4 regions of the Paenibacillus sp. Marseille-Q9583 genome follow, and region 3 is predicted to be linked to each of the others. Evidence: riboswitches for the same ligand, from Rfam matches in the RefSeq annotation. Region 3 holds a riboswitch; each other region holds the start of a gene.

Region 1 (7,495 bases), on a different contig from region 3:
CGGTAAGATCGCAAGCTGACGAGCTACCTCTTTCGTTGAAAAGTTATGGATCGATTTGCCGTCCAACATTACACTGCCGCTCTTAGGCTTCATGATCCGGGCCATTGTTTTAAGAATTGTAGATTTACCAGAACCGTTAGCGCCCACTAGTGCAGTTATTTTTCCCGTAGGGATAGTTAAGTTCAACCCTTTAACAATTGTAGCCTCTGCATACCCAATACTTAACTCTTCTGTGTTCAAACGTTCTGACATGTTAACAACTCCTTAAAAGTTTTATGGAGCGATGCTCCTAGAATGAACTACATAGTAAAACTCGCTTCGTACGGATTATGCTTTCGATTTGGCGAGTAAATATAAAAAGTAAGGTGCACCAATGATCGCAACTACGATGCCTGTTGGAACTTCTGCAGGCTGTAACACCCATCTGCCGATAGTATCAGCAGTAATCATAAGAAGCGCCCCTGTCAACGCACTAGCGGGCAATAATATCTGATGACGGGGTCCCACAAGCTTGCGGGCAAGATGTGGTGCAATTAGGCCTACAAAGCCAATTCCCCCACTTACAGCAACGCAGGAGCCGGCAAGCGCAACTGCTGTCACTAGAAGGAGAATACGCTCCTTCTCCACTCGCATTCCAAGTCCTACTGAAGTATGGTCCCCTAGATTCAATACATTAAGAATACGGGCTTTATAGAAGGCGAACGGTAACAGAATCGCTATCCAAGGTAGGAGAGCAAGGACGAATCTCCAATCGCCACCCCATATTTTCCCGGCGATCCAAGTCGCTACAAACTGATAATTATTGGGATCAAGCCGAAGTGCCAACACCAGCTGGCAAGCGTTAATTCCGGCAGCGACTGCAATCCCGATAAGGATCAACCTTGTTGGAGATAGACCATCTGCTTTTCTATAAGCAAGAATATAGATTAAAGCGGCGGTTAAGCTAGCCCCACCAAGCGCTAAGAGCGGTAAGACAAATACCGGAGCTGCTGTTGTAGCCGGAAAAAACGAGATAAAAATGATTACCGCAAAACCAGCACCCGCACTTATGCCCAGCGTAGCCGGTTCGGCAAGTGCATTTCTTGCGAGACTTTGTAAAATACAGCCTGACACCGCAAAGCCCGCTCCAACCAACAATGAAATTACGATGCGAGGTAATCTGAAATCAAATAAAATAAGCTTTTGCTGATGAGTTCCATCACCCAGCAGTGTATGTAGTACCTCCCGTGGGGATAGACGCATAAATCCTGTATTCATACTGACAATAAAAACAACAACGATCAATATGGCAAGGAGCGATAACACTGTAATAGCACGTGTACGGCGTTCATTATCATTGGGAGAAAGGGTTGTTCTGTGCATTACAGCTCCCCCTTCCGCTTACTCGCTAAGTAAATAAAGAAAGGTACACCGATGATGGCAATTAATGCGCCTAGCGGCGTCTCATAAGGGGCATTTATCATTCTAGCGGCGATATCCGCAAAGATGATCAATAAGCTCCCAAGAACTGCCGAGCAAGGAATGATCCAGCGATAATCTACTCCAACGAAATAACGTGCTACATGTGGAATAATTAGTCCTATAAAAGCAATCGGGCCAACCATTGAGACTGCACTTCCGGCAAGAACTACTACAACAATCATACATGCCAACTGTACTAATCTTGTCCGCTGCCCCAGACCAACTGCAACTTCTCTTCCTAAGCTGAGCAAGGTGACAGACCGCGCTAACATCATCGCTGCGATTAATGCCACGAACACCCAGGGGAAGATAATCTTGATCTGAGTCCAGCTTGCCCCACCCATTCCGCCAGCCAACCAGAAGGCTATATCCTGGGATAAGTTAAAAAGAATAGCTATGCCCTGACTAACAGCAACCAGTAGTGCACTAACCGCGGAACCTGCCAGCGTCAAACGTAAAGGTGTAAGGCCATTAAAAGATAGTGACCCGATTCCAAATACGATAAAAGACGCTATAGCAGCACCTATAAAACAAAACAACATAAGTGAAGTAAAGGAGAGCGAAGGTGCAAAAGCAAAAACTATGGCCAGCGCTACACCTGCTCCCGCATTCAAGCCTAACAGACCTGAATCCGCAAGAGGGTTCCTTGTCATCCCCTGCATGATTGCCCCTGCTACTGCGAAGCAAGCACCGACCAAAGCACCTGCTATCGCGCGTGGAAATCGCAGTTCTCTTATCACCTGATGTTTTTGTAAATCTGGATTGAAATGAAATATTGCTTCCCATACCGTAGCTAGCCTGATATCTGCCGCACCCACCGAGACCGAAAGTGCCAGTCCAAAGGCAATGGCAGCGAGTCCAATCAGTAGAATACCCATTGCAGCTGTCGGTCGGGTATGTAGAGCTTTTTGTGTATCATTTTTATTACGATGCGCGAAATCTGAGGGTGAAACCATGAGTCGTCTCCTTAATCGATAGTTACAATGGTCTATATGATAACAACAATCATTCTCATTATCGCAAAAAAAATTAGGTTGTACAATTGTAGGAGTTCTCTTTCAGTAATACAGGAATGGTTTATAAAAAAATGGTGCAGATCTAAGTATCCTAAGATACTTGATCTGCACGCCCTTCCCCACCCAAATGATCAGTCTCATTCATGGTGAATTACGACTCTTTATTTCACAAAACTTTTTAACACATCGTCAATAATTTTGCCACCAGCGTTAGCACCACTGTATAGCCAACTGCTTGTTGAGCTCATTTCATGTACATTACCAGCTTTTACAGCCGGGATTCCTTTCCAAATTGAACTGTCCAGAATCTCCGAACCCTCAGTCTTATCACTATTTACAAGGATAATATGATCTGCTGTCAGCTCAGAAAGCTTCTCTAGCGAAATTGGATTCCAAGTAGCTCTTGTACCAACAGGAATTTCTGTTACTAAGTTAGGCAGCTTTACACCAAGGTCTGTATATAATACAGCACCACTGCTGCGGGTTTCGTCTACAATATAGAAGTTCTTTTGTACCAACCATAAAATCGCCACGGACTCTTCTCCAATAGCTCCTTTAAGCTTTTCTTTCGCTGCAGCCGCCTTGTCTTCATAATCTTTAATGGCTTTCTCTGCATCAGGGGTCTTGTTCAGAATTTCACCTATCTTGAGTAGCGATTTACGCCAATCTTGATTTAGCTTATCCCCAATCACATAAGTCGGTGCAATCTTATTCAGTTGGTCATAGATACCATTCTGTACAGATGACTCCGATGGGATGAGGATAAGATCCGGAGCGAAGCTAGTTACTGCCTCGAGCGGAAGATCGTAGCTGATCGTAGGAACATCCTTCAATTCAGTGGACAGATAATCTTGAATACCATTAGTCACTGACCATTGCGCTACTGGAGTCACACCTAGAGTTACCAAAGCATCCTCCAAATAAGAACCCAGTACACGCCCAGGATTAGCTGGAATCGCTACTTCATGTCCCATTGCATCCGTTAACGTCTTAGGAGCTGTAGGAGCTTCTGTAGTTTCAGCAGTAGGTGCCGTCGTTGGCTCTGTTCCTGCGTTTGAAGCGTTACCAGGATTATTATTACCGCAAGCGGATAAGAATAGCACCATCACCATTAATCCGACCATCGTTAATTTCATGCTTCCAAATCTTTTTCTGTTAAACAAAAACATTAAATACCCTCCTAGTGTATACATCCTATGTTATTCATAGGTGTTGACTACCTCAGTCTCACTTTTAAATGATATTGATTCTCATTCTCTATGTCAACATATAAATTTTAAATTTTGTGGATTTGCAATAATTCCCTTCTTAAAAAGACAAAAAAGGCTATATTCCGAACGTTCCGGATATAGCCTCTCCTTAATGATCCATTATTTATTCAAATGATATGGGACAGTCGCAACTACAACATCTTTTGAATTCATTAGATACGAACGGATTAAAAAGCTGGTCTGATTATGAAGTACGGCTTGCCACCAATGTTTAGTTATAAACTGTGGAATCAGAATTGTGATATGATCCGTCGCTGCGGTCTTCCACTCCACTGTATCAATAAATTTCACTAACGGACGAATAATACTGCGATATCTGGAACGAAGTACAATCAGGCGTACACCCGGATTCCATTCCTCCCATCGTTGCTCCATTTTTTGAATGTCCTCTTCATCAAAGCCAACATACACGGCTACAACATTATCCGTTAGAGACTTGGCATAGCTGATGGAATGTAGTACAGCACGTGTTACACCCGCAACAGGAACAACAACTGTACTGCCCTTAATCAAAGGTTTATCTGTACTCGGGCATATACGAAGCTGATCTGCAGTGTTCAAATAGTGCTTGTGAATCCGGTGGAACACAAACATTACAGCAGGTAAGAAAATGAAAGCCATCCATACGCTTGAGAATTTAGTGATGATAAAAATAAGCGTAATCGTCAATGTAGTCAGCATACCGATGGTATTTACAACAAATCTTTTTTTCCATCCCGCTGGTTTTGTTTTAAACCAATGAACCATCATTCCTAGCTGTGACAATGTGAAAGGAATGAATACACCAACCGCATAAAGTGGAATCAAGCTTTCTGTATTTCCATGGAATGCAGCTACAAGCACAGCAGACAGAACACCTAGAAAAATAATACCGTTAGAGAAACCTAGACGGTCTCCACGAACCATAAAAGCATGTGGCATATATTTATCTTTTGCAAACATGAATGCGAGCAGCGGGAACGCTGAGTAAGCTGTATTAGCTGCCAAGAACAAAATTACTGCTGTGATACCTTGAATGAAAAAATATAAGGTTCCGCGGCCAAAGGTCGATTCAGCGATCTGAGAAACAACCGTTGCCTTTTCATCAGGCACTATGCCGTACCAATACGCCAGTAGTGTGATACCTGTAAACATAAATCCAAGTATAACCCCCATGACCATTAAGGTCTTGGCTGCGTTCTTTTCAGCAGGTGCTTTAAAGTTTGGAATGGCATTAGATACAGCCTCTACACCCGTAAGCGCTGAACAGCCAGAACTGAAGGCTTTTAATAGTAGAAACAAACTAACATTAGAAACAGCAGAGCCAATTTCAGGGACATTCGCATGCACGCCACCTGCTGCATATTTAATAACACCGGAGATAATCAACACTACAATCGACACCACAAACAAATACACTGGGATTGCGATGAATGAAGCTGATTCTGTAACTCCGCGAAGATTAATCAAAGTAAGTAAAATAATAACAGATACTGCAATAAGAACGGTGTGATTATGAAGACTTGGAAAAGCCGATGTGATCGCATCCGTCCCTGCCGACGCACTAACAGCTACGGTCAGAATGTAATCCACTAACAAAGACCCTCCTGCTAAGAGCCCTGTCGGAACACCAAGATTACTCTTGGCAACGATGTAAGCTCCGCCTCCCTGAGGATAAGCGTAAATTGTCTGCCGATAGGATAAAATCAGGATGGCCAGCAGGCCCAATACGGCTAAGGCAATTGGCAGGGAATACCAGATGGCAGTAAACCCCGCAGCCACCAGTACAATCAAAATTTGTTCCGTTCCGTAGGCTACAGACGAGAGCGCATCAGAAGACAGGACAGCCAGTGCTTTAACCTTGGATAACTTTTCATGATCGAGTTCGTTCGACTTCATCGGACGCCCGATCAATAGTCGTTTTACCTTGCTTACCATGGTGGATACAGTTCCTTTCTTTGGGAGCTGAAACGGAATTTCCGCGCGCTGTTTTCATTGGTGGATTCATAAATGCAGACACTAAAAATAGCATACGGAAATGATCCGCATGCTATGCATGGTCATTATCCCACCTTTGCTTACGAGGTTAGCTGGCGGATTCGGGCTGTGGTTTAGCCCTACGGTATAAGTCTAATCGACCCATTCCGATTCACCCCATTGGCACATATGCCAAGTTTGGTTCCCCCGTTTTCCCTTAGAAAATTCAGCGCATATTCAACTTCTCACAAGGTCTAATATTAGTCTACAAAGTGTATACAGTAAAGCGTTGAAAAAAATGAAAATAGAATGAAAAAACATCCAATAACCGCAAATATAGCGTCTTATTGGATGCTTTCTTTCATTCTCTTCAATTATCCCTCTGGGCCGTGTTTTTAATCATTTTTCACATCTTTTTCGGTCCCTCAAAGTTGAAAAATCAAAATCCTAAACTTTCCTCGTTATCTAACTCCATCACTTCTTCTTCCTTGCGTCCGTACCAAAGTAAAATGCTAATTAAAGCAAAAGCGATTAATGCAAGAAAAGGAATCGTAATGAATCCAAAAAAGTTCAAGTAATCCTTATTACAAGGAACACCAATTGTACAAGGAAGCACTTTACTTAACGCAGGAATCTTCTGCTCCGCATAATGATAGATCGAGATACTGCCACCAATCAAGCTTAGTGGAAGTACATATGGAATAATCCTTTTATCCCCTCGAAACGTCGCTATTCCCAAGAGGAATAACTGAGGATACATAAAAATTCGCTGGAACCAGCAAAGCTTACAAGGTTCATATTTCAATACTTCGCTCAAATACAAGCTACCGGCAACAGCAACTAAAGAGACGAACCAGGCCAGATACAGGCAGTTACGCTTGCAAAAAGATAGGAACTTTGTCACTTTGCCTCCACAGCTTTTGCGGCGTCATTAATTTCAGTTGAAATCGCTTCAATGTTAAATGGATCCGCAGTTATTACCCCATTAATGTAAAGAGATGGTGTAGTCGTCACACCCGCTTCACTAGCTAACTGCATACCCTTATTCAGCTCATCTGCATACGTACGATCCTTGATATCTTTACGCAGCAGTTCGTAATCGATAGCTAACTTCTCTTTCTCCGCAAGGCTTACTAAGAAATCTTCAGTCGCCCATTCATCGCTCTCATCACCTTGTTGAGCATATACAGCATCATAGAACTTCCAGAATTCATCATGATTCTGATGGTAAACAGATAATGCAGCAAGTGAAGCAGTTTCAGAGTCTGGACCAACGAAAGCCATATTTACAAAGTAGAGCGCTGCTTTTCCCTCGTTGACAAAATCTTGAACAATTTTCGGTTTAACTGAAGTTGCAAATTGGGAACACGCTGGACATTTTAAGTCTCCAAATTCAACAATTTTAACAGGTGCATCCTCTTTACCGACTCTAGGTAGCTCACTGTAATTGAATGCTACTGGTTCTCCCGAAGTGGCATTTTTTGCGGCATCTTTCGAAGCTAACATAAACAATCCAACAAAAATGATGACTACTAAAGCTATTGAACTAATAATTAAAATTCTCGTCTTCTGCTTTTGCTGCTCCTGTTCTACCCGCCGTTTCTCTTGTTTGCTAAGCTGGGGAACGCTTGTACTTTTATTAGGTTTACTCAAGGAGAGTTCCTTTCTGTCCTCTGTGGACTAATGTAGTTTTTATCATATACATTTAAAATTATATAATTTTTAATCTCTTTTTGGCAAACAATACTGTAAAAAAGACACAGCGCTATAGCACTGTGTCCTAATAATTAC
Region 2 (7,495 bases), on a different contig from region 3:
AAGATCTAAGTGGCTTCATATAAACTTTTAAGGAGTGGTAATCATGACTAAAAGTGAACAATACAATATGATGCTTTTAATGAGTTCGGTATCTCTGGCTACGGTTAGTAGAATGCTCCATTCAGATGGATCCGCTGTTATGGATTTCACTCAAGGTGTATTGACTGGTATTGCCATGGTAGGAATGATTGCGGGATTGTGGATGTACGGTAAGGCGCGTAAGAGCAAAGCGTAATAGTAGGGAAAGGAAGCCGCGGCAGATGCCGTGGCTTTTTTCTTTTTTGTGTACGTATCGTAAAAGTTATTTGGAAGATAGTTGCGGACTCCAGGTTTCCTGAGTCCAATATATGCTCCGTACACTCAGATGTCTGTTCCTTTTGAGGGATTAGACAACGGATAGATTACCACTAGGCAGCAAACCCTCTTGAGCAGTCAGTTGCTCCCGCACACGCCTAAGCTGCGCTTTTAGCACAGGAACACTCTTTTGCAGGATGATGCTTATTTGAGGTAAAGATAGCTTTAGGCCATACCACATCGTTTTTACAAGCTGCTCTTCCCAAGGCAATGCCTTGGAAGACAGGAGAGAACGGCGTGCGTAATAATCGGCGCATTGTCGGATACAAGAGCGGTAAGCTTCGATAGAGAATAGCTGGCTGTCGAAGCTTTTTTGTCGGAATATTTTATGAAGCTCTTTAAAAGTACGGATAGTAACCTTCTCGGCTTCTGCTGATTGTTGTAACAACATGAAACTGAGCGTATAGATATCATTCGTACACTTTTGAACACACTCTGCAAATATAGTTCTACGGGGTGATCCGGCAGGTAAGGGGTCAGGCATGATAAACACGATCCTTTCAGAATGGGTTATGGGATGAACCTATAATATAGAAAAGTAAGAAATGGATTTGTTGATAAGCTCGGCGGTATCAGGTTCTGGATAACTATGTTTTTGAAGCGCAACACTGGATGGTTTATAATATAGCCGCCCTCCTCTGGAATCTCTCCCACCAGCGACAGCTCTGTACAGACGACCTTGCTCAATGTGACCTGACAAGGATTTACCCTGCAGCTTGGCTTTTAAATCCTGTAAAGCACCTTGCACTAGCTCAAACTGAGTCTGATCCCACTCTGAACCATGGGAACGTACTTTATCTATCGCTTCCTCAAGTCGGCAATGATAAATCATTCTGAGAAAAGAACTCCATTTAATAAGGTCGAAGGTTTTGGTATTAGCAGAGATAAGACACGCTCCCCAGCTACAACCTCCTTTACAGGTAAGCTTCAGGATGCCATAACGGCTACCTTGACCGGCCTCCATTCCATAGTGAATAGGCTCAGGTGAATCAAAGACGAATACTTCTATGCGAGATAGTCTTCGCTGGTCCATGACAGGTTTCTCCTCCTTAGGTTTCCAAAAGCTTAAGATCAACATGGTGAGTGATGTTGGCCTTCTCTATACAGGCGAGCATTTCAGCTTCATTCTCACAGACTGCGGCATGCTCCAGCCATAGTCGGAATTTCTGTTTGCGTATAACGGATAAATGTAAGGGGAAGGTGCTGCGGGATCTCATTACGTACCAACCGACTGCAACATCTTTCCAAGGTTCTTTAAAGGCGGTGAGCCACGGAAAACGTTGGTGTGCTGCCCAATCCTGCAGCTGCTGCTTTTCGCGGATATTTTTATATATTTCGTATATAATCTTTCGGTCCATACAGCGTTCACAAGTAGAAGAGCTGCTGAAATGGCGCAATGTGTCAATCTGGTTCTGACCAAATGCGTAGCCGACAATTGTTCTATGATGATCCTCTTCGAACCATAACGCTCCAAAGCAAACATAGTTTAGACTTATCGGCTCAAGTAGCCCTTGCTGAGTTCCCCAATAATAATGTTTCATTCCTTTCACCCCGTCCAGCATGCTATCACCCTATAGATTCAGTTAAAGAATCAGGTAACGCAAAAACCGCAGCAAGAGGAGGACCTCTGCTGCGGTTTTGGAATACAGGTATACACACACCTGTGCCAAAGCGTGGCGGATCAAGGGTCTCTCTCTTTACGCTTACGAGGTTAGCTGTCGGATTCGGACGGTGAGAGTCGCCCTACCTATGTGAGACTTGAACAGTCTCCTTCGGATTCACCCCAAGTAGGCCATATGACCTGATGGTTCCCCCGTTCCCTGCAATTGCAGGAACTCAGCGTTGAATGTATTTCGTGAAATAGATTCAACCCGAATCATACTCTTTTCAAGGTGTTTCTGTAAAAACAGAAAGTGTTCTTTTGAGCGCAATTTAAACCAAATCCTGCCGACTACGACGAAAAAGGGAACCAAATAGGTATTTATTGCGTGTTATCGGGCTTCTTCCTCGCTTAATCTCGCTTTCTTGTTTCCTTTCTTATAAAGGCGATTTTTGGTCATTTCACTAATCGTGGTGAATAAAATCACATGGTATGAGCGTTTTTCGCTAATGGATTGAAACTCGAGTAAACAAGAGATATAGAGAGATTGGATATCAAGTAAGCGCTATCCAATGCGAAAATAGTTTTTAATTTGCATTATTTTGGCATCAATCAGGTTTTACAATACTTCCTGCATAAGGGTATGATTACTCCTGTTTCAACAACAATCGAATATTTGATCCGCTTAATTTCCGATAAGGAAAGCGGGGGAACCAACAATCGGCAGACGATGTGAGAGTCGGAAGCCGGTTATGGGGTGAATCCTGTAGAAGATGTGAGTGAGCTCGCATCTATACAGGTAGGGCGACTCTCACCGCCCGAATCCGACAGCTAACCTCGTAAGCGTATGGAGAGAGGATGAGTGCAATGTGACCGCTAGCGAGCCACAGAGGAGAATCCTTTGTGGCTTTTTGCTGTGCTTTTTTAAGCAAAGCATTTATGGAAAACCTCACGAAGAGGTCGTTATATTCATCATTAGCGGTAGCTTTCTTTCAAGATCAGGGTGATCAAGCTCTGATCTTACAAGCAAAGCATTTGAGGAGAATAAGAGATGACAGATCAGAATGAATATGTACTGGTATGTGCGCCAACGAAGGCAGGCGAACATTTTATTAAGCTTCTAAAATTCAGAGGCATTAAGATGGCCGGATTGACCAACAACTTGCCTGAGAAGGCCCTACTCGAAGAGATGGGGATTGAACAAGTCGTTCTAGTTGATACCCGCCATCAGAATACTTGGTTTCGCCCACCGTTCCCGGTAGGACGGGTATATCTGTTCGAGAGCAGCTTTACGTTATGCTGCCGCTACATTCAGATGTGCCGCACCTGGACTACACAGCCGATTTTTGTAATCACAAGCTCAATAAATCCTAGATTGGTCTATAAAAGACTTGGTGCAAGTTATGTAATCTATTCTCATAGTGGTGATGCTGATTTTCTAATCGATAAATCACCTCATCAAGGATAAAAGAAGGAGTGCGGTAGATATGATGGATCTGTATATGGTGGCTTCGTTAGCTGTAATTTACGGGTTGTTTTATGGATTTATGCGCTGGTGCGCAGGTGTAGTTGAGGATACAGGGAGGGATAAGTTGTGATTCTAGTAATCGCTGTTACCCTACTGTTGTTTGTATATCTGGTTTACGCATTGATTCATCCGGAGAAATTTTAAGGAGGGGCATTCATGGGCATTTTGCAAATAGTTGCTGTAATCGTAATTCTTATCTTGCTGGTTAAGCCGATGGGCACGTATTTATATTATGTATTTTCTAATGAACCGAACCGTACGGATCGATGGTTTGGAGGTATGGAAAAAGGAATTTATAAGCTGATCGGCCTGAAAAAACGGGACGGAATGTCTTGGAAGAAGTATGCGCTCAGCTTTGTGTTAACAAATATCGTATTGGTCACTTTCAGTTACATTGTTCTTAGATTGCAGCGGGGATTGCCGTTAAACCCAAATGGAATTACGGATATGGAACAGACGCTTTCATTCAATACAGTGATCAGCTTTATGACCAATACGAACCTGCAGCATTATAGCGGGGAGACGGGGCTTTCGTATTTTTCACAAATGGCTGTCATCACGATGATGATGTTCACATCTGCAGCGAGCGGATTTTCTGTTGCAGTTGCCTTTGTCAGAGGAATCACGGGACGGAAATCAGTCGGGAACTTCTTCGAGGATTTCGTCAAAGCACATATTCGTGTGTTCATTCCGCTAGCTTTGTTAGTTTCATTGGTGCTGGTAGGACTGCATGTGCCACAAACGCTCAAGCCATCACTTGAAGTCACTACATTAGAGGGCCAAACACAACAAATTGCTATCGGTCCAGTAGCTTCTTTGGAATCGATCAAACATCTGGGCACGAATGGTGGCGGCTTCTTCGGGGCCAATTCATCCCATCCTTTTGAGAACCCTAATCCACTTACGAACGTTCTGGAGATTCTCTCTATGTGGATGCTGCCAGCTTCGCTCCCTTATATGTACGGATTGTTTGCCAAGAACAAACGTCAGGGCTGGGTAATTTTTACCGCAATGATGACCTTGTTTGTTCTGCTATTAAGCCTAAACTTCTATGCTGAATCAAAAGGTAATCCGGCGATCAATGCACTAGGAATCGAATCTTCACAAGGAAGCATGGAAGGTAAAGAGGTGCGTTTCGGCATACCGCAGTCTTCCTTGTTTACTTCAGTAACAACCGCAGCTACGACAGGTAGTGTTAACAATATGCATGATACGCTGACACCGCTGGGAGGCATTACGCCTCTAGCATTGATGATGCTCAACAATGTCTTCGGTGGTAAAGGTGTCGGACTGATTAATATGCTGATGTACGCGATTCTGGGTGTCTTCCTGTGCGGTTTGATGGTCGGCAGGACACCGGAGTTCCTCGGACGGAAGATAGAGGCCAAGGAGATGAAGCTGATTGCCATTGCGATCCTTGTGCATCCGTTCATTATTCTTGTGCCAACTGCAGCTGCGTTCCTGACCGATTTGGGGCAAGGGGCGATTACGAATACTGGATTCCATGGACTCAGCCAAGTGTTATATGAATATGTCTCTTCTGCCGCGAACAATGGCTCAGGATTTGAAGGTCTTGCAGACAATACAACTTTTTGGAATGTCACAACCGGGATTGTCATGCTGCTAGGTCGTTATGTTTCTATTATCGCAATGCTGGCGGTAGCAGGTTCTCTGCTTCAGAAGAAGCCGGTTTCTGAGACAATTGGCACATTCCGCACAGACAATGGACTGTTTACGGGAATTCTGATCGGTACAGTAGTGATTATCGGTGCGCTGACATTCCTGCCGGTCATTGTACTCGGCCCCATTGCAGAATATCTAACCTTACGGTAGGAAGAGGGAGAATAAGATGAGTACTGTAAAAAGAAAAAAGCTGCTGACGGGACCCATACTCCTAAGCGCTGTAAAGGATAGCTTTATAAAGCTTAACCCAGTAACGCTAATCAAAAATCCAGTCATGTTCGTGGTAGAGGTCGGTACGATCATTGTACTCCTCATGGTGCTGGCTCCTGGATATTTTAATGCTGAGCAATCGATAGGATTCAATATCACAGTGTTGTTCATTCTGCTATTTACAGTGCTGTTTGCGAACTTCGCTGAAGCACTGGCGGAAGGCCGCGGTAAAGCCCAAGCTGATTCGCTTAAGAAAACGAAACAAGATATCACTGCCAACAAACTGGTTGGAGGGACGGTGAAGACAGTCTCCTCCTCCGAACTGCGTAAAGGGGATATCGTCATCGTCAGTCAGGGAGAACTCATTCCTGGTGACGGTGAAGTGATTGAAGGGCTGGCTTCCGTAGATGAATCAGCGATTACAGGTGAATCTGCACCTGTAATCAAGGAGGCTGGTGGGGACTTTGGCTCCGTTACAGGCGGTACACGGGTCGTCAGTGATGAGATTAAAGTCAGAATTACAAGTGATCCTGGTGAGTCGTTTCTAGATCGAATGATCTCCCTTGTGGAAGGGGCGAAACGTCAGAAGACACCGAATGAAATCGCACTTAATACGCTTTTGATCAGTCTGACGCTGATTTTCCTAATTGTAGTAGTGACCTTGCGGCCGATTGCAACTTATCTAGGCGTTGATCTTGATATTCCGGTTATGATCGCCTTGTTGGTCTGTCTGATCCCGACAACTATCGGGGGACTACTATCCGCAATCGGAATAGCGGGTATGGACCGGGTGACCCAGTTTAATGTACTCGCGATGTCGGGTAAGGCCGTTGAGGCTGCTGGTGATATTAATACGATGATCCTAGATAAGACCGGTACGATTACCTTTGGGAACCGGATGGCTAGTGAATTTGTACCTGTCGGAAATGAATCCGAAGCGGAGCTTACGGCATGGGCGGCCATCAGTTCCCTAAAGGATGAGACGCCTGAGGGACGTTCTGTAATTGAGCTGGCCAAAAAGCTGGAACGCAGCTATGACAGCAAGCTTGCTGAAGGTGGCGAATTCGTAGAGTTTAAGGCCGAAACTCGGATGAGTGGTATTGACCTGCAAGATGGACGCTGCGTACGCAAAGGTGCGGTAGACTCCGTGAAGAAATGGGTACAGTCGAAAGGCGGAGTCATTCCCGCGAACCTCGACAGTAATTCTGATGCTATCGCCCGGATGGGGGGGACCCCATTAGCGGTTGCAGTAGACAATCGGATCTATGGACTTATTTACTTGAAGGATACCGTTAAGCCAGGCATGAAAGAGCGGTTTGATGAGCTGCGGAAAATGGGGATCAAGACCATCATGTGTACGGGTGACAATCCGCTCACCGCAGCTACGATTGCCCGTGAAGCCGGTGTAGATGATTTCATCGCTGAAAGTACACCTGAGGATAAAATAGCAGTCATTCGCCGCGAACAGAACGAGGGTAAGCTGGTTGCCATGACCGGGGATGGTACAAATGATGCCCCTGCCCTTGCACAAGCTGATGTGGGCTTAGCCATGAATAGCGGTACTACAGCTGCTAAGGAAGCAGCAAATATGGTCGATTTGGACTCTGACCCTTCGAAGATTATTGAGGTCGTGGCGATTGGTAAACAGCTGCTGATGACGCGGGGTGCGTTAACAACCTTTAGTATCGCGAATGATATCGCGAAGTATTTCGCCATTATTCCGGCGATGTTCATGCTCGCCATTCCTGAAATGGAAGCCCTGAATGTAATGGGACTAGGCTCGCCAAGCTCGGCTATAATATCCGCCTTAATATTTAATGCGATTATTATTCCCCTGCTCATCCCACTGGCTATGAAGGGTGTATCGTATAAAGCTATGAGCTCTACGAAGCTGCTTGGACGCAATATATTTATCTATGGGCTAGGCGGAGTGGTTGTTCCATTTGCTGGCATCAAGCTCATTGATATGATCGTAAGTGTATGGATTTAACGACGTGTTGACTAATCATTGAAAGGGTGAGAGCATCGTGAATAACGGAAACGCCATGGAGGACACTGAAGAGCAGTTATCATCATCGAAAGGTGCTTATTTCTTCATTATTGTACGACTAAGTCTAATA
Region 3 (7,495 bases):
CAACCATGCTCTAGCCACCACACGTCAGCCTGGCTCGTCCTTTAAGCCGATCATGTATTTAGCAGCACTCTCTTCTAAAGAGATGACTGGTCTTTCCGTTTTCAAAAGCCAGCCAACGATGTTCCATTATGATAACAATCGCAAAACCTACCAGCCTCGGAACTTCGGGGATAAGTATCTGGGCGAAATCAATATGCGACAAGCCATTGCAGCATCCGACAATATCTATGCTGTGAATACGATCATGAAAATCGGCGCGGATAAGGTGAGCGAGATGGCAGGCAAGATGGGCATTGATAGTCCGCTTCAAAGCGTGCCGTCACTGGCACTCGGTACCTCACCGATCAGTCCGCTAGAAATGGCTGCGGCATTTGCTGTTATTGGAAACAGTGGTCAGAAAATGCCCACCACAGCCATTCTAAAAATAACGGATTCTAATGGTATGGTGCTGTATGAAGCACCACAGCCAAAAGGTGAAGCCATTGTAGAGCCTTCTGCCGCCTATGTGTTGACCCGTTTAATGGAGGGGGTATTTGAGACTGGGGGGACAGGAAATCGCGTAGCTTCTATAATCAAACGTCCGGTAGCTGGCAAGACTGGAACTACGGATACAGACGGCTGGATGGTAGGCTTCACCCCCGAGCTATCCACTGCAGTTTGGGTTGGATATGACAAGGGGCGCGACATCACAACTACCGATGGTCGACGGGCAGCTCCAATTTTCGCGGAGTTTACTGAAAAAGCGTTGGAAAATATCCCGCCTAAGATTTTTCCCATTCCAGATGGCGTAGTCAGTGTATACATCAATCCGCAATCCGGTAAGCTAGCTACAGCAGCCTGTCCCGAAAAAGAACTGGAGACTTTCATTAGTGGAACTGAGCCCACCGAATACTGTGATCAGCATGGCAAAGCTCCCGCTGTCGATGATGTACAAAGCAAAGTAGATCCTGCTGAAGAAAGTCGTTCCCTGTGGAACAATATTAAACGCTGGTGGTTGAATTAACCTCTTCATTAATTGAAGAGGTTTTTCTTTTTTATTACTTATTTATTGTAGAATTCATAGGATGGCCAAACTCAATTTTCACCTCTCCCACAAAGGATGTAACCGCTTCATTAATTATATTCACCCCATTCTCTTAACTCACAATTACTGCTATAATAGTTAGTAGCAACCAAAATATAAAGATGTAAATGAGGGACATGGGATGAAGGATACAGGCATGATCCGGAGTTTAGACAGTCTTGGGAGAATTGTGGTTCCCGCAGAAATCCGTATGACTCGTAATATCGACATTGGTGATCCTATCGAATTTTTTATATTAAACGATAACACCATCATACTCAGGAAGTACACCTCGACAGAATGTACGTTTTGCAGAAGCCACGACCATGTCACCTACTATAAAGAGCAATTTATTTGCAGTAGCTGTCTAAAAGAAATTGCCGACCCTGAACGCATGTCTCAAGTGCCTGAGACGCGCCAAGATTTTGCAGGCGAAGTGTCAGAGCACAGCAGCACGATCCGGAAGACGAAGACAGAGGATATGTGTCAACGCCTGGAACAGGCCATAGAAGAACATCCATATGCCAATCAGAAAGAGCTTGCTGAAATTCTTGGGATCAGTCAAGCCAGAGTAAGTCAACTCAAACGCAAGCTTAGTACGGCAGGCAAATCGTGAACTAATTCATTGTGTTCAATTCAAAAAGGCTTCGACTCTCCTATTTCAGGATGTCGAAGCCTTTTTTCTGTATCAGGTAATCTTGACCTACTCGGTCAGTGCAGCCTTAAGCTCATCGGAGGACGCAGTCCACCATGCCTCATTATGAGAGATCAAGAGGGATTTGAGGGCAGCTTTTTCAACTGCGCCAAGCCCTTCCACATCGATTTTTCGTTTTAGAGCAGCATCCAACTTATTGACATGCTCGGCGAGAATTTTCCATCCGCGACGCGCTTCCGTATCGATCCACATTTCGCAGGCCGTTATTCCACCATAGAATTGACTATCCTGTGTACGATCCACTGCTACCCATACCACCCAAACCTGTCTACCATTAGGTACATCTTCACGGTTCATGGAGAATTTAATACCCTTTTCAACCTTACTCTTGGCATGCATGGCACCGATATCAATGACTGCTTCCCCGCCATCAATAATGACAGGTGATACGTTATTGAGCTCTATAGAGCCTGCCCCAAAGCCTTTATGTTTACTTTTTGCATTCACAATATTTAAGGCAATCTGTTTCTTGCCCTCCGGTTGTATGTTGTCCACGAGTGCACACCCTTCCTCTTACGAATAATTTAATTTTAGCTAATAATGCGGCGATTGCAAACATATACATCCCGTAGATGCTTGTCACGGGAGGAATCACACTATGAAGTCACTGTCATTAAGGTACATCATCATCTTTGCGACCCTGGCCACCCTCGTGCTATTAGGAGGCATATGGGTCTATTCGGGGGATAACTCTACATCTTCTGTTACTAGCTTTGTTTTAAAAGAGGCCAAGTCCTCAAGCGGCACAGCTCCTGCAGCTGCACCACAGCAGACACTGCCTGATAGCGCCCCCGTTCCAGCAGAAGAGGCATTAAGTCAACGAGTTGTCGAGTATCACATCAATGTTCAGCTTGTTCCTGATACAGAAACCTTAATCGCTTCTGAGACGGTAACCTGGACACACCCCGGTGTAAAACCGGTAAGTGATCTATATTTTCATATGTATCCAAATGCCTTTTCTTCACCAGATACTACCTTTATGAAGGAGTCCGGAGGAACGCTCAGAGGTGACACCATGCCAGAGAACGGCTTCGGAAGTATGACTTTAACCGATTTGCGCACATCAGAAGGAACATCACTAATGCAAAGAGTGCAATTTGTACAACCCGATGATGGTAACGTCAACGATAAGACACTCCTAAAGGTTCATCTCCCACAGCCGGTTAATGGCGGAGAAAGTGTCACGCTTAAACTCCAGTACGAGGTCCAGCTCCCCAAAATATTTGCCCGTATGGGCGCATCAGGAAATTTCGTGATGGCTGGGCAATGGTTCCCTAAACTTAGTGTATACGAGCCTATGGGCACACGTGGGGTTAAGGAGGAAGGCTGGGATTTGCATCAGTACCACGGCACCTCTGAATTTTACAGCGATTTTGGAATCTTTAATGTAACGATTGCGGTTCCTTCCGACTACACGGTAGCTGCGACCGGATTTCCTGTGAAGAATGCCAAGCTAAAGCAAGATCAAAAAATATATCAATTCTACGCTGACGATGTCCATGACTTTGCGTGGGCGGCATCCCCTGATTTTACAGTAGCCGAAGAAGCCTTCTCTACGCCAGAAGTGCCTGGTGTACGGATTAAGGTGTATCTCGATCCATTACACAAAGACTTAAAGGAACGATACCTTCAGGCCGCTAAGGCAGCTCTGACCTACTTCAGCAAATGGTATGGTCCTTATCCCTACTCGACTCTGTCTATTATCGTTCCGCCTAAGGAGGGGAATGGGGCTGGAGGAATGGAGTATCCAACACTCATTACAGCGTTTGGAGCCACAGACTCTTCTCCTGACACCTCACTTGAAAGAACCGTCGTTCATGAAATTGGCCATCAATACTTTTACGGCATGGTAGCCAGCAATGAATTCGAAGAGGCTTGGCTAGACGAAAGCTTCACTTCTTATGCTGAAGACAGACTCATGGAGCAAGAATATGGCATCAAAACGAATCTCCCTCTTCAGTCCAGCTTGGTGACCAAATCAGAGCCGCTAAATTTAGAGACATGGAGATATGCCGGGACAGAATCCTATAGCCGGAATGTGTATATTCGCGGAAAGCTAGTACTTAAGGATATTGAACGGCAAGTTGGCACTAAGGCAATGAACAGCATCATGTCCACTTACGCACGTAAATTCCGTTTCCAGCACCCCACTACGTCTGATTTTCAAAAAGTCGTTGAGAAGATAACCAAAAAATCATGGCAGCCTTATTTCGAAGATTATATTTATGGTGGTGGTGCTCCTGATTTCTCAGTAGATACGATTACGATCAAAAAGAATGGCAACAGCGATGCTCAGAGCTATGAATCCATTGTAAAGATTACAAACAAAGGGAGCCATTATGTTGACGTTCCCATTAGATTCACATTCGACGATGGCTCTGCGACAGAGCAGGTCTGGAGCGGTGAAGGGGCAGAGACTACATTCCAATTGTTAAGCGATAAGCTTCTCCTCTCTGCTGAGATTGATCCTGAGCATACCGTTCTTTTAGAAAGCAAACATCTGAACAACTTCAGACTGGCGGAAATAGAGCCCAAAACGCTCTCCCGCTGGACATTAAGTGTAACTAAACTAGTTGAAACTGTGCTCGGAACTCTTGTCTGGTGAGGTGAATGATTGTGAGAACATCGATAACCCGCGGCTGGCAAAGCATGAAGGAGCAATTTTATATTCTGATTCTGCTCTTCATCTACCGACTGCTCTGGGGCTACTTTATGTACGGCTTCATCCGGTCTGCTATCGTTCCAATTCTACTGCGCTATCCAGATAAAGACGCTGGTGGCAGCGGAATGGGCAGACTACTCTATTATGTCGAAGGGCAGTTCAGCTTAAACACAGATCCTGCGATACGTACTTGGTTATGGATGTTCCTAGGGCTTGTTGTCTTACGACTGCTACTCTCCCCCTTCATAAGGGCAGGATTACTGCATGAACTCCATCAGGAGCGAAAAGGAGAGCGGGGCCTGTTCTTTTTTCCCGGTATGAAGCTTTATGGATTTCCAGTGTTTATCTTCAGTCTAATCGAATGGGTGCTGGCTCTACTTCCGTTATACTGGCTTGCTCCAAAAATGTACGGGCTATTCTTGTCCTCCTTTCTGAACTACTCTTTGTTACTTCATCTAGTTCCATACGTATTGGCATGGCTTATATACATCTTTATCGTGCGCCTGTTCCTTCTATATATGCAGTTTGGTTATACCAGCGGCACGGGGATGTTCTCCTCCTTATTCATTTGCTTGAAGTCGCTGATTCCGGCAATAGGAATTTCAATCATACTTGGTGCAGCAGGCCTGATCCTTTTGCTAGTGTGCGGACTAACGGGTATCTTCTGTCCTGGCCTACCAGCACTTCTTATTCGTCAACTTTCATCACTGCCCTCAACACTCTTCAAAATGTGGGGAATTTCAGCTCAGTATCATCTATGGCACAGTAAAGCATTTCCACAATAATTTGAAGCATTACAGAACATAATATAAGAGTCCCGGTTCCTGAATCAGGAGCTGGGACTCTTTCGCGTTATAGACAAATTATGAGGATTTGCAAAATCGTAAAGACTTTGTTACAATAAGTCCTGTTCCATTGGTAACAAGTTTGTAATCATTTGAAACGATTTCTACATAACTTCATGTATTTGTCGTAGTCATGTCGATAAGTCACTATCTGGTGCATAAAACGCCGAATTCCTTGCACCGGGAAGTGGGGGAACCATATTTTGGGTGAATTGATCTCGCTTTGCAGTGATCATAGGGGAACCTTCTACCGAATCCTTAAGCTAACCTCACAGGCATTGGAAGGGGTACAATTTTTTTGAAGAATTTAAGAAAAGCATGCGTCGCTGCGGCGCTAGGACTTGTGATGGCGTTCTCTATTGGTGGAGGAAGTGCCTTTGCAGATTCTAAGATGGACAGTGTTATTTCAAAGACAATTGGAGTTGCCTATAAAACCGGAGGCACTAGCACTGCCGGGTTTGACTGTTCTGGATTTACTACGTATGTATTCAAGAAGGTGGGTCTTTCTTTGCCCCGTACTTCAAAAGCTCAATATAATGTCGGAACTCCTGTAGCCAAAAGTAAATTACGTTCAGGTGACCTAGTTTTCTTTAACACATTAGGCAACGGCGTATCCCATGTCGGCATTTATGTTGGAAACGGAAAATTCGCACAATCATCATCTTCATATGGCGTGACCATCACTTCACTTAGCCAGTCCTACTGGGCCAATCGCTACGTTGGTGCTAAAAGAGTAATGAGTACTTCCTCATATCAAGCTATAGCCTACGATTAATACTTCCCCACAACTATAACCTCACAATTACATTATATAGACCTGGGTTTGATTATTAACTTAATCGAATCCAGGTTTTATTTTGCCTTATTATATTCTTTACACCTCCAGAACGGACTTTAAACACTTTTATTTGATAAAAATTTCAATAAATATAAAAATTAGTTTAATATTATCGCTTACATATGCATTTTGTCTTTAAAAAAACGAAATTTTCTGCATGATTATGTTAAAAACGATTGCCAAGCGGCACTCTGTTTGTTACAATAACTGCAGTAAGATTTTAGTAACATTTTTGTAATCATTAAGTTGTTATTTACAAAGGTTTTGTCATGTATTGATTACAAGCTATTCCTAATCAACAGTATCAGCCGAGTTTCCTAACTATTAGGAAAACGGGGGAACCAACTTTGGGTGAATTGACCTCCATTTTTAGAGGGGTCATAGGGGACCTTCAACCGAACCCTTAAGCTAACCTCGTAGGCATCCGGAAGGGGTATAAACTTTTGAAGAAGAAGCTAGCAGCAGCAGTACTTAGCTTTTCCATTATTTTCACCATCGGAGCAGGAAGCGCTTTCGCGGATTCCAAAATGGATAAAGTGATCGACAAGACCATCGGAACTAAGTACGTATCCGGCGGCATCTCCACAAATGGATTTGATTGCTCCGGATTTACAATGTATGTATTTGATAAAATTGGTATAAACCTACCACACCAATCAGGTTCCCAGTATCAAATGGGTACTGCTATCTCCCAAGATGATTTAAGATCTGGAGATCTTGTATTCTTCAATACAAGTGGTAAGGGTGTCTCCCATGTCGGTATTTATGTCGGTGAAGGCAAGTTTGCACACGCATCTTCCTCACGCGGTGTAACGATTAGCTCCCTGAGTGATAGCTACTACGTGAAACGCTACATCGGTGCTAAACGAATTATGAGCACGGATGCTTATCATTCTGTTGCTTCTGAGACAGAAGATAATGATGATGTTCAATAAGTAAATCGTACATAGGCTCTTTTCCAAGATGTTGATTCTTGGGGAAGAGCTTGTTTTTTGTCTTATTTAGTATTTACCCCTCTCAGAATTTGTAAAACAATAATCTTCATAAATTTCTGAGTCGACCATGCCTCTTTTTGTATATAATTAGTTACAAGCATAAACGCCTTCGATCTCCTTATAAGGACCATAAGTATTTTAAGCTAGAAATACAAGACATTTTAAGTCGCCCCGTGAAAGGAGGTTCTTGACCTTATGATAAATCCCCCTGTTACTTTTCATGTAGCGCCTATGGAGACCAGTCACGCGGAAGAGATTTGCAACTGGGATTACACTGCCCCTTATAATATTTACGGCTGGATGCCGTGGGAGCAAATGCAGGCTCTTGGAATCGAGTTCGGTGACCCGCAGCTACGGAATGAGCAATATGTCTCCAT
Region 4 (7,495 bases), on a different contig from region 3:
TATCATGATTATTGGCATCGGCATCAACCGGATGGGATCATGGTGGGCTTGCTGCGAGAGCTTGAATGGTCAGCCTATGTGGTTGAGCAGCAATCCACTGCTACAATCCTATCGATTCCAGCTATGACGGTAAGTGAAGCGGCTCAATATATAAAAAGAAAGCTAGGCATCTCCTATGTACGTGCTGCCGGAGACCTATCCCAGAAATGCAGACATGTGGGGATATTAGTAGGTTACAGAGGAGGTGGAACGATGGCTATTCCTCTTTTTAATCAGCACAATCTTGATTTAATTATTGCTGGCGAGGGCCCCGAATGGGAAACTCCAGAATATGTGAGGGATGCTGTCCACCAAGGCAGATCAAAAGCGCTGATTATGTTAGGTCATGCGGAAAGTGAAGCTCCAGGAATGAAATATTTAGCTGAAGTTCTGGCACAGAAATACCCAATGATTCCTACTTACTTTATTGCTGAACAACCGGTCTATCAGCTGGTTTAATTTCGTATAAACCGAAATGAAGAATAAATTTGCATATTATGGAGAAAATGATTGGAAACCAGGTCACTGAGAAAGGAGTGTTTCAATGGAAATTCCTTTGGAGGCTGATGAAGTGTTAAGTCGTATCAAAAAGCTTCAAACCGATGGAAGCTCGATCAGCAAAAAACAAGTGAAGCAAAGCGATCCTGATCTTATGAGAAGTGCGCTGTTCTTTTTTCCGAGCTGGGAACATGCATTGAAAAACGCCGATCTGTTGTAGCCATATGATTGTATAACGAAGCCGAGTGGTTCAGGGATTGATCTCTGATGGCCGCTCGGCTTTTTTTAGATATATTGAGTAAACAAGAGAAAAAGAAAGAGAAAACGAAGTGTATGCTCAATATGAAATGAAAAGCATGGCTTTCAACATTATTTTGCCCACGGCTCAACTTTACAAGAAACCTTACACGGAGTATGATTCATCACATAACTGACAATTACATAAGAAGTCCGCTTAATTTCCGTTAAGGAAAGCGGGGGAACCAACAACTGGGAACCAGTGTAACAATCGGTACTAGTTATGGGGTGAATCCTGTTCCAGGTGCATAAATGCATCCATGCAGGTAGGGCAACTCTCACTGCCCGAATCCGACAGCTAACCTCGTAAGCGTATGGAGAGAGGATGAATGGCGTATTTGATGATGAATAGCCACAGAGAATCCCTCTGTGGTTTTTTGCTGCGTTAAAAAGCAGATATAGTTGTAGAACCTATCTATGAAAGAGGTGTTAACTTTGCCTATTGCTAAACTGAATGGAACTTCGCTCTATTACGAAATCAATGGAACAGGGACTCCGGTTGTGTTTATCCATGGACATGGATTAACACATAGTATGTTCAAGCCACAATTGGAGTATTTTTCTGATAAATATAAAGTGATTCTGTGTGATTTACGGGGGAATGGCAAATCAGGTGAATTACTGCAGGCCCCAAACGAGATTATTGAAACTCAATGTCTAGATATAATTATGCTATTGAATGATTTGGGTATTCGTGAGGCTGTTTTTGTTGGGAGTGCCTATGGGGGGCTCGTCGTACAACATATTGCGAAGCAATATCCAGAGCGAGTAAAAGCGATTGTTGTCGCGGATAGCTTTTGTAGAAGTCAGGCGTCAACGATAATCGGTAAAATCCAGCTTATGGCTGCTTATTGCAGTTGGTTAATGTATTACGCTCCAAGTGAGCTTGTACTGCCTTCGATTCGTATGATGTACCGGGAACGCTGGAATCTGGCTTATAACGAGATTAGAAGAGGACTTCTCGATAAACGTCCACGGGAATTGTATCGGCAAAGGCTGGCTACGAGCCATGTGGATTACACTAGATGCTTAAAGTCTTTTAAGCGTCCCGCCTTATGTATTGTAGGTGACTTTAGTGAATTTGGAGTTAATTGTATGAAGGATATGGTATCTCAGCTGCCACATGCTCAGTTAGTGATCATTCCTAACGCATTAGATCCTAGTAATTTGTGTCAGCCGGAGAAATTTAATGCTATACTTCAGCGGTTTTTGGAGAAACAGCAGGAAACTCAGCAGATTAGTTGATCTTAGTGGTAAGTGAGAAATGAGGGGCGTCCCATAGCCGGGGAGTATGTACTGGCTACGGGGCGTTCTTCTGTATGTCTGTATTTTGTACAATGCTGTCTACTGATGTAAGATTAAAGATATTCGATATTAACTATCTAAAGGAGCTGAGTCATGATGTCTCAAGCCGAAACCATAAAATTGACCTCATTATCTTCAAAAGGGGGCTGCGGCTGCAAAATCGGTCCCGCCGATCTCATGCAGGTTATTCGCAGTCTACCACCAACCGTTCCTAATCCGGATCTACTTGTAGGTCTAGACACCAGTGATGACGCTGGGGTATATCGATTAAGTGATGATCTAGCGTTAGTGCAAACTGTTGATTTTTTCACGCCGATCGTGGATGACCCGTATTCCTTTGGGCAAATTGCAGCAGCTAATGCGTTAAGTGATATTTATGCTATGGGCGGCAAGCCGCTTACAGTGCTTAATATTGTGGCCTTCCCTATTTCTGTTTTGGACAAAAGCATTCTCGGTGACATTTTGCGCGGTGCAGCAGATAAAGTGCAGGAAGCAGGAGCAACGCTTGTGGGCGGACATTCCATCGACGATAAAGAGCCTAAATTTGGATTGGCCGTTACGGGCCTTGTGCATCCGGACAAAGTAAGAACGAATGCAGGTGCGCAGGTAGGAGACAAGCTGATTTTGACTAAACCTATCGGAGTGGGCATCTTAACGACTTCTATTAAAAAGGATCAGCTATCCCCAGAAGAAACTACACGCCTTACGACAGTCATGTCTACATTGAATAAAAAAGCGGCTGAAATCATGGAGCCCTATGATGTACATGCTTGTACAGATGTTACCGGATTCGGGTTGCTTGGACATGCCTCGGAAATGGCAAAAGGGAGCAATCACGGACTGATTATTCGTCAAGGCGATGTACCGATGCTGCCACGAGTAAGAGAGCTCGCGGAGCAGGGCTTTGTTCCAGGCGGCACTAAGAATAACTTTGCCCATTTGGAGGGCAGTATTCTATATCCGGAAGAGATGGACCAATTAAGCCGCTATATTCTGTGTGATGCTGTGACTTCCGGTGGATTGCTGATCTCTGTTGCTCCAGAACAAAGTGAGGATTTGCTAAAAGAGTTAGTAGATGCAGGTGTGGAAGCAGCATTGATCGGAGAGGTAACGGAAGAACATCCGGGTCAGATTGCAGTTATAGCTGCGCAATAACGCTGGAGTTCAGCTTAGAGGCGACCTAAGAAGTTAGCCACCAGAGGAGAGAGCGCATTGTTTCAGGATATTACACTGGAAGAACTAAGAGTGTTAAAGAATAAGAAGCAGATCACCGTTATCGACGTTCGATCTCCTTCTGAATATAAAGACTCGACATTGCCAGAGAGTTTGAATATTCCTTTTTTTGACGATGAGGAACGAGCTGAAGTAGGTACATTGTATAAACAGATAAGTGTGCAGGCTGCGAAAGAACGCGGTTTGGAGATTGCTGCGGCGAAGCTACCTTCCTTTGTCAAAGAATTTGCTGCGATTCAAGGGGACAAGGCTGTATTCTGCTGGAGGGGAGGTATGCGCAGCCGTACAACTGCGACCGTACTTTCTTTAATGGATATTCACGCTTACCGATTGATTGGCGGCTATAAAGCTTACCGTAAATGGGTACTGGATGAACTGGAGTCCTATGAATTTAAGGCGAAGCCTTATGTCATTCATGGAAATACGGGTACAGGTAAAACAAACCTGCTGCACCGCCTGAAGACACAGAGCTATCCTGTTCTGGATTTGGAAGGAATGGCAGGTCACCGCGGTTCTATCTTTGGCGAGATCGGACTTCATGCAAACAATCAAAAAACGTTCGATAGTCTTCTTATGGAGGAATTAATTAAGCTTGGGGATGCTCCTTATGTACTGTTTGAAGCGGAGAGCAAAAAGATTGGGAAGGTCGTAATGCCCCCATTCATGGCCGAGCAGAAAGAGATCGGAACACAGATTTGGATTGAGATGCCACTACAAGCCAGAGTGCAGCAAATCCTTGAGGACTATAAACCAGAAGTGTACAAGGATCAGTGTATTTCAGCTTTTCGAAGTATCAAATCGCGAATTCATATCCCCATTGCGGCGGAAATCGAGCGGTGCTTGCAAGCTGATATGTTCGGAGAGGCTGTTGCGCTGCTGTTAGAATACTACTATGATCCTAAATACGATTATACGTCTACTCAGTATGAAGGCATTGAGAGAGTTACCTTTAAGGTGAACAATTTGGATGAAGCTGAGGCTGCGGTGATCTCTTTTTTAAGTAATCAGAAGGTATAAGCTTTATGTATCGTAAAGTATGAGGGGTTTAGAGGAGGCTCGGCTTAACAAATGATCTATTTAGACTATAACGCTACAACACCTGTAGATAAGGAAGTAGCAGAGGTTATGATTCCTTATCTTTATGGTCATTTTGGCAATCCTTCAAGCAGTCATTCTTTGGGACATGAAGCTAAAGTCGGAATCGAGCGAGCAAGAACACAGGTGGCTAATTTCCTGAATTGTACGCCGGGTGAGGTGCTTTTTACAAGCGGGGGCAGCGAGTCGAATAATACCGTCATCAAGGGCGTCGCCCAAACGTATCGACATAAAGGCAATCACATTATTGTGTCTGCTGTGGAGCATCCTGCGGTAATAAAACCGTGTCAGTATCTGGAGCAGTTGGGTTACACGATTACTTATGTACCTGTTGACGCGTATGGAATGGTGCAGGTAAATGATGTGAAAAATCAGCTTACAGACCAAACTATACTAGTCTCCATTATGCACTCTAACAACGAAACGGGCACGATTCAGCCAATCAAAGAAATAGCCGAGGTCTGCCATGAACGGGGTGTCCTTATACATACCGATGCTTCGCAGTCCGCTGGAAAAGTAGAGCTTGATGTGGCTGAGTTAGGGGTGGATTTTCTAACGCTGGCAGGCCATAAATTATATGCGCCAAAAGGGATTGGAGCATTGTACATCCGAGAGGGCATTCACATCGAACCATTAATTCACGGAGCGGGTCATGAGCAGGGGAGACGTGCCGGAACGGAAAACACCCCTTATATTATTGGATTAGGAAAAGCCTGTGAGCTTGCTTCGGACTCTGCATCCAGAGAGCGTGTGAAAGAAGTAGCGGATTATTTCTACGATAGATTGCAGGAGGCATTTGGCGACAGAATTCACCTGAATGGTCATAGGCATAAGCGATTGCCCAACACGCTTAACGTTAGTTTTCTTGGAGCGGTGGGTCACGAAGTGATTGCTTCGCTGGAAGATGTGGCTGCCTCAACAGGTTCAGCGTGTCATTCTGGAGAAACATTGATTTCACCTGTTCTAAAGGCAATGAATGTCTCTGCAAGTATTGGGCAGGGAGCGGTTCGTTTTAGTGTGGGACGGTATACGACTAAAGCGGAGATCGATGAGGTTATGGGTAAGCTAAAGAACAGCGGCTTCTGAACCCGAAAGATTAGAAAGCTAATGCATTGCATCATTAATTTTCAACAAAAGCATCTGTCACTCCTTTAGTGGGGAAGGCAGATGCTTTTGTTTGTGTTAGTGATTACACAATAGTAAAACCTGCACTTGCATAACCAGTGACTGTATTTACAAGGGTAAGACCTGTAGCAGTGGCTGAGAATACCATAAGAAGACGTGTCTGCGGTGTTACAGCAAAATTGATACCATTCGTAATTCCGCTGACAAAAGTTCCTAAATTAATAGTACCAGTGATAGATGGAAGTGGTACTATTGCGCCTGGAATAGGAGTAAATGTATTATTTGGTGTGGCCGATTGGTACAATTGCGCTGTTACATTTATCGTAGTACCAAGAAGCGATAAAGCAATAGTATTACTGAAGTAAGCAGCAATAGATGTAATCACTCCTGAACGAGGAACCGACATGGCAAAGTTGATAAGAGGTCCAAGAACAGTACCTGTCAAATCAATATTTCCACCAACAAGAGAAATGCCAGTAGCTGAATTTCCGAAGCCTATGAGGCTTGTTGTTCCAACCAAACCACCTAAAACCGTGGTCATAATAATAGGTCCTCCAGATGCTAGTGGAATGATTGCGCCCTCACCGGTTGCCCCAGTAACTCCAGTAACTCCGGTAACCCCCGTAGCTCCAGCAAGCCCGGCAGTACCCGTAGCCCCCGTCGGTCCAGCAAGCCCGGCAGTACCCGTAGCCCCCGTCGGTCCAGCAAGCCCGGCAGTACCCGTAGCCCCCGTCGGTCCAGCAAGCCCGGCAGTACCCGTAGCCCCCGTCGGTCCAGCAAGCCCGGCGGTACCCGTAGCGCCTGTCGGCCCAGCAAGCCCAGCAGCACCCGTAGCCCCCGTCGGTCCAGCAAGCCCGGCGGTACCTGTAGCGCCTGTCGGTCCAGCAAGCCCGGCGGTACCCGTAGCGCCTGTCGGCCCAGCAAGCCCAGCAGCACCCGTAGCGCCTGTCGGTCCAGCAAGCCCGGCAGTACCCGTAGCGCCTGTCGGCCCAGTTGCCCCTGCTCCAGGACCTGGAGGTCCCTGTATACCTTGCGCACCAGTCGCACCAGTCGCGCCTGTCCCACCAACACCATATTCCCCTTGAGGTCCTTGCGCTCCTTGAGGTCCTTGAGGTCCTTGAGGTCCTTGAGGTCCCTGAGGCCCTTGAGGTCCTTGCGCCCCAGTCGCGCCTGTCGCTCCACCAGCAATTAGCAAATAATCTGACGAACTACCTGGTGTTCCTTTGGGTCCGGCAACAGTAGCTATATAAGTGCTGCCATTATAGGTTACTACTTGACCCGCTGGATACAATGGGCTTTGTGCCGGATTAAAGACTACAATACCTTGCAGCCCTGCACCAGTGGTTCCTTGAGGACCTTGAGTTCCCTGGGGTCCCTGAGGACCTTGTGGCCCCGTCGCACCCTTAATAGGTAAGCCGAGCGCTTGTGAAATAGAAGCTTGAATATGTCTGATTTGAATTACCAACTGATCTTTACAATGAGAGTCTATTTTCGTGGCGAGGACAAAAGATAATAACTCGGCTAACAACTGTTGAAGATTAGTACCCACGCTCACGACGGAGAAGGGACTGACCTCAGTAGATACAATGGTTATTTCTACTACAGAAAGAAGCTCCGTTCTAAAAGGGCTGCATATCCTAGCCTCATGCAAGAATTCCATGAGCTCTCTTAACACTCTTTGAAGATTGGAAATATGAAGTGTAGTGGGATTCGTAAGTGCGGGAGGTACCACTGTAGCAAGCTCTGTGACTATTTTTAATAGTGCAGCACACTCTCTTTTTCTAATAGGACTGCTTATTCTTCCTTGTTTGTTTAGGATAGCGTCACCTTTGAATGGTCTATGATAATGATCCGACATGCTTCTGTATCTCCTCCTTGAGCTTCTCCTTTTCATACCTTTAAA

The links. Region 3 has a riboswitch for cyclic di-AMP ahead of ACWNM1_RS23150 (C40 family peptidase). Riboswitches for the same ligand answer to the same signal wherever they lie in the genome.
Region 1: linked by a shared signal. The riboswitch ahead of ACWNM1_RS26155 (APC family permease) and the one ahead of ACWNM1_RS23150 (C40 family peptidase) in region 3 are both predicted to bind cyclic di-AMP.
Region 2: linked by a shared signal. The riboswitch ahead of ACWNM1_RS05080 (hypothetical protein) and the one ahead of ACWNM1_RS23150 (C40 family peptidase) in region 3 are both predicted to bind cyclic di-AMP.
Region 4: linked by a shared signal. The riboswitch ahead of ACWNM1_RS13805 (alpha/beta fold hydrolase) and the one ahead of ACWNM1_RS23150 (C40 family peptidase) in region 3 are both predicted to bind cyclic di-AMP.

What each region holds. Positions count from the first base shown of each region.
Region 1 is NZ_CDRJTB010000079.1:1,480-8,974, reverse strand. Features, by position in the region: gene ACWNM1_RS26175 (ABC transporter ATP-binding protein) at 1-252, opposite strand, end outside; gene ACWNM1_RS26170 (FecCD family ABC transporter permease) at 328-1,362, opposite strand; gene ACWNM1_RS26165 (FecCD family ABC transporter permease) at 1,362-2,417, opposite strand; gene ACWNM1_RS26160 (ABC transporter substrate-binding protein) at 2,639-3,646, opposite strand; gene ACWNM1_RS26155 (APC family permease) at 3,848-5,665, opposite strand; cyclic di-AMP (ydaO/yuaA leader) riboswitch at 5,788-5,946, opposite strand; gene ACWNM1_RS26150 (disulfide oxidoreductase) at 6,144-6,608, opposite strand; gene ACWNM1_RS26145 (DsbA family protein) at 6,605-7,357, opposite strand.
Region 2 is NZ_CDRJTB010000006.1:111,392-118,886, reverse strand. Features, by position in the region: gene ACWNM1_RS05105 (ABC transporter permease) at 1-9, shown strand, start outside; gene ACWNM1_RS05100 (hypothetical protein) at 44-235, shown strand; gene ACWNM1_RS05095 (hypothetical protein) at 386-838, opposite strand; gene ACWNM1_RS05090 (hypothetical protein) at 878-1,387, opposite strand; gene ACWNM1_RS05085 (hypothetical protein) at 1,404-1,895, opposite strand; cyclic di-AMP (ydaO/yuaA leader) riboswitch at 2,041-2,206, opposite strand; cyclic di-AMP (ydaO/yuaA leader) riboswitch at 2,627-2,816, shown strand; gene ACWNM1_RS05080 (hypothetical protein) at 3,006-3,422, shown strand; gene kdpF (K(+)-transporting ATPase subunit F) at 3,549-3,626, shown strand; gene kdpA (potassium-transporting ATPase subunit KdpA) at 3,639-5,315, shown strand; gene kdpB (potassium-transporting ATPase subunit KdpB) at 5,332-7,365, shown strand; gene kdpC (potassium-transporting ATPase subunit KdpC) at 7,421-7,495, shown strand, end outside.
Region 3 is NZ_CDRJTB010000061.1:19,786-27,280, forward strand. Features, by position in the region: gene ACWNM1_RS23120 (transglycosylase domain-containing protein) at 1-1,003, shown strand, start outside; gene ACWNM1_RS23125 (AbrB/MazE/SpoVT family DNA-binding domain-containing protein) at 1,206-1,679, shown strand; gene ACWNM1_RS23130 (YwhD family protein) at 1,767-2,273, opposite strand; gene ACWNM1_RS23135 (M1 family metallopeptidase) at 2,377-4,383, shown strand; gene ACWNM1_RS23140 (hypothetical protein) at 4,395-5,225, shown strand; cyclic di-AMP (ydaO/yuaA leader) riboswitch at 5,440-5,578, shown strand; gene ACWNM1_RS23145 (C40 family peptidase) at 5,632-6,060, shown strand; cyclic di-AMP (ydaO/yuaA leader) riboswitch at 6,420-6,561, shown strand; gene ACWNM1_RS23150 (C40 family peptidase) at 6,567-7,058, shown strand; gene ACWNM1_RS23155 (GNAT family N-acetyltransferase) at 7,314-7,495, shown strand, end outside.
Region 4 is NZ_CDRJTB010000025.1:56,905-64,399, forward strand. Features, by position in the region: gene ACWNM1_RS13795 (Nif3-like dinuclear metal center hexameric protein) at 1-498, shown strand, start outside; gene ACWNM1_RS13800 (hypothetical protein) at 584-757, shown strand; cyclic di-AMP (ydaO/yuaA leader) riboswitch at 979-1,163, shown strand; gene ACWNM1_RS13805 (alpha/beta fold hydrolase) at 1,270-2,079, shown strand; gene selD (selenide, water dikinase SelD) at 2,236-3,294, shown strand; gene mnmH (tRNA 2-selenouridine(34) synthase MnmH) at 3,352-4,389, shown strand; gene ACWNM1_RS13820 (cysteine desulfurase family protein) at 4,441-5,553, shown strand; gene ACWNM1_RS13825 (exosporium glycoprotein BclB-related protein) at 5,657-7,450, opposite strand.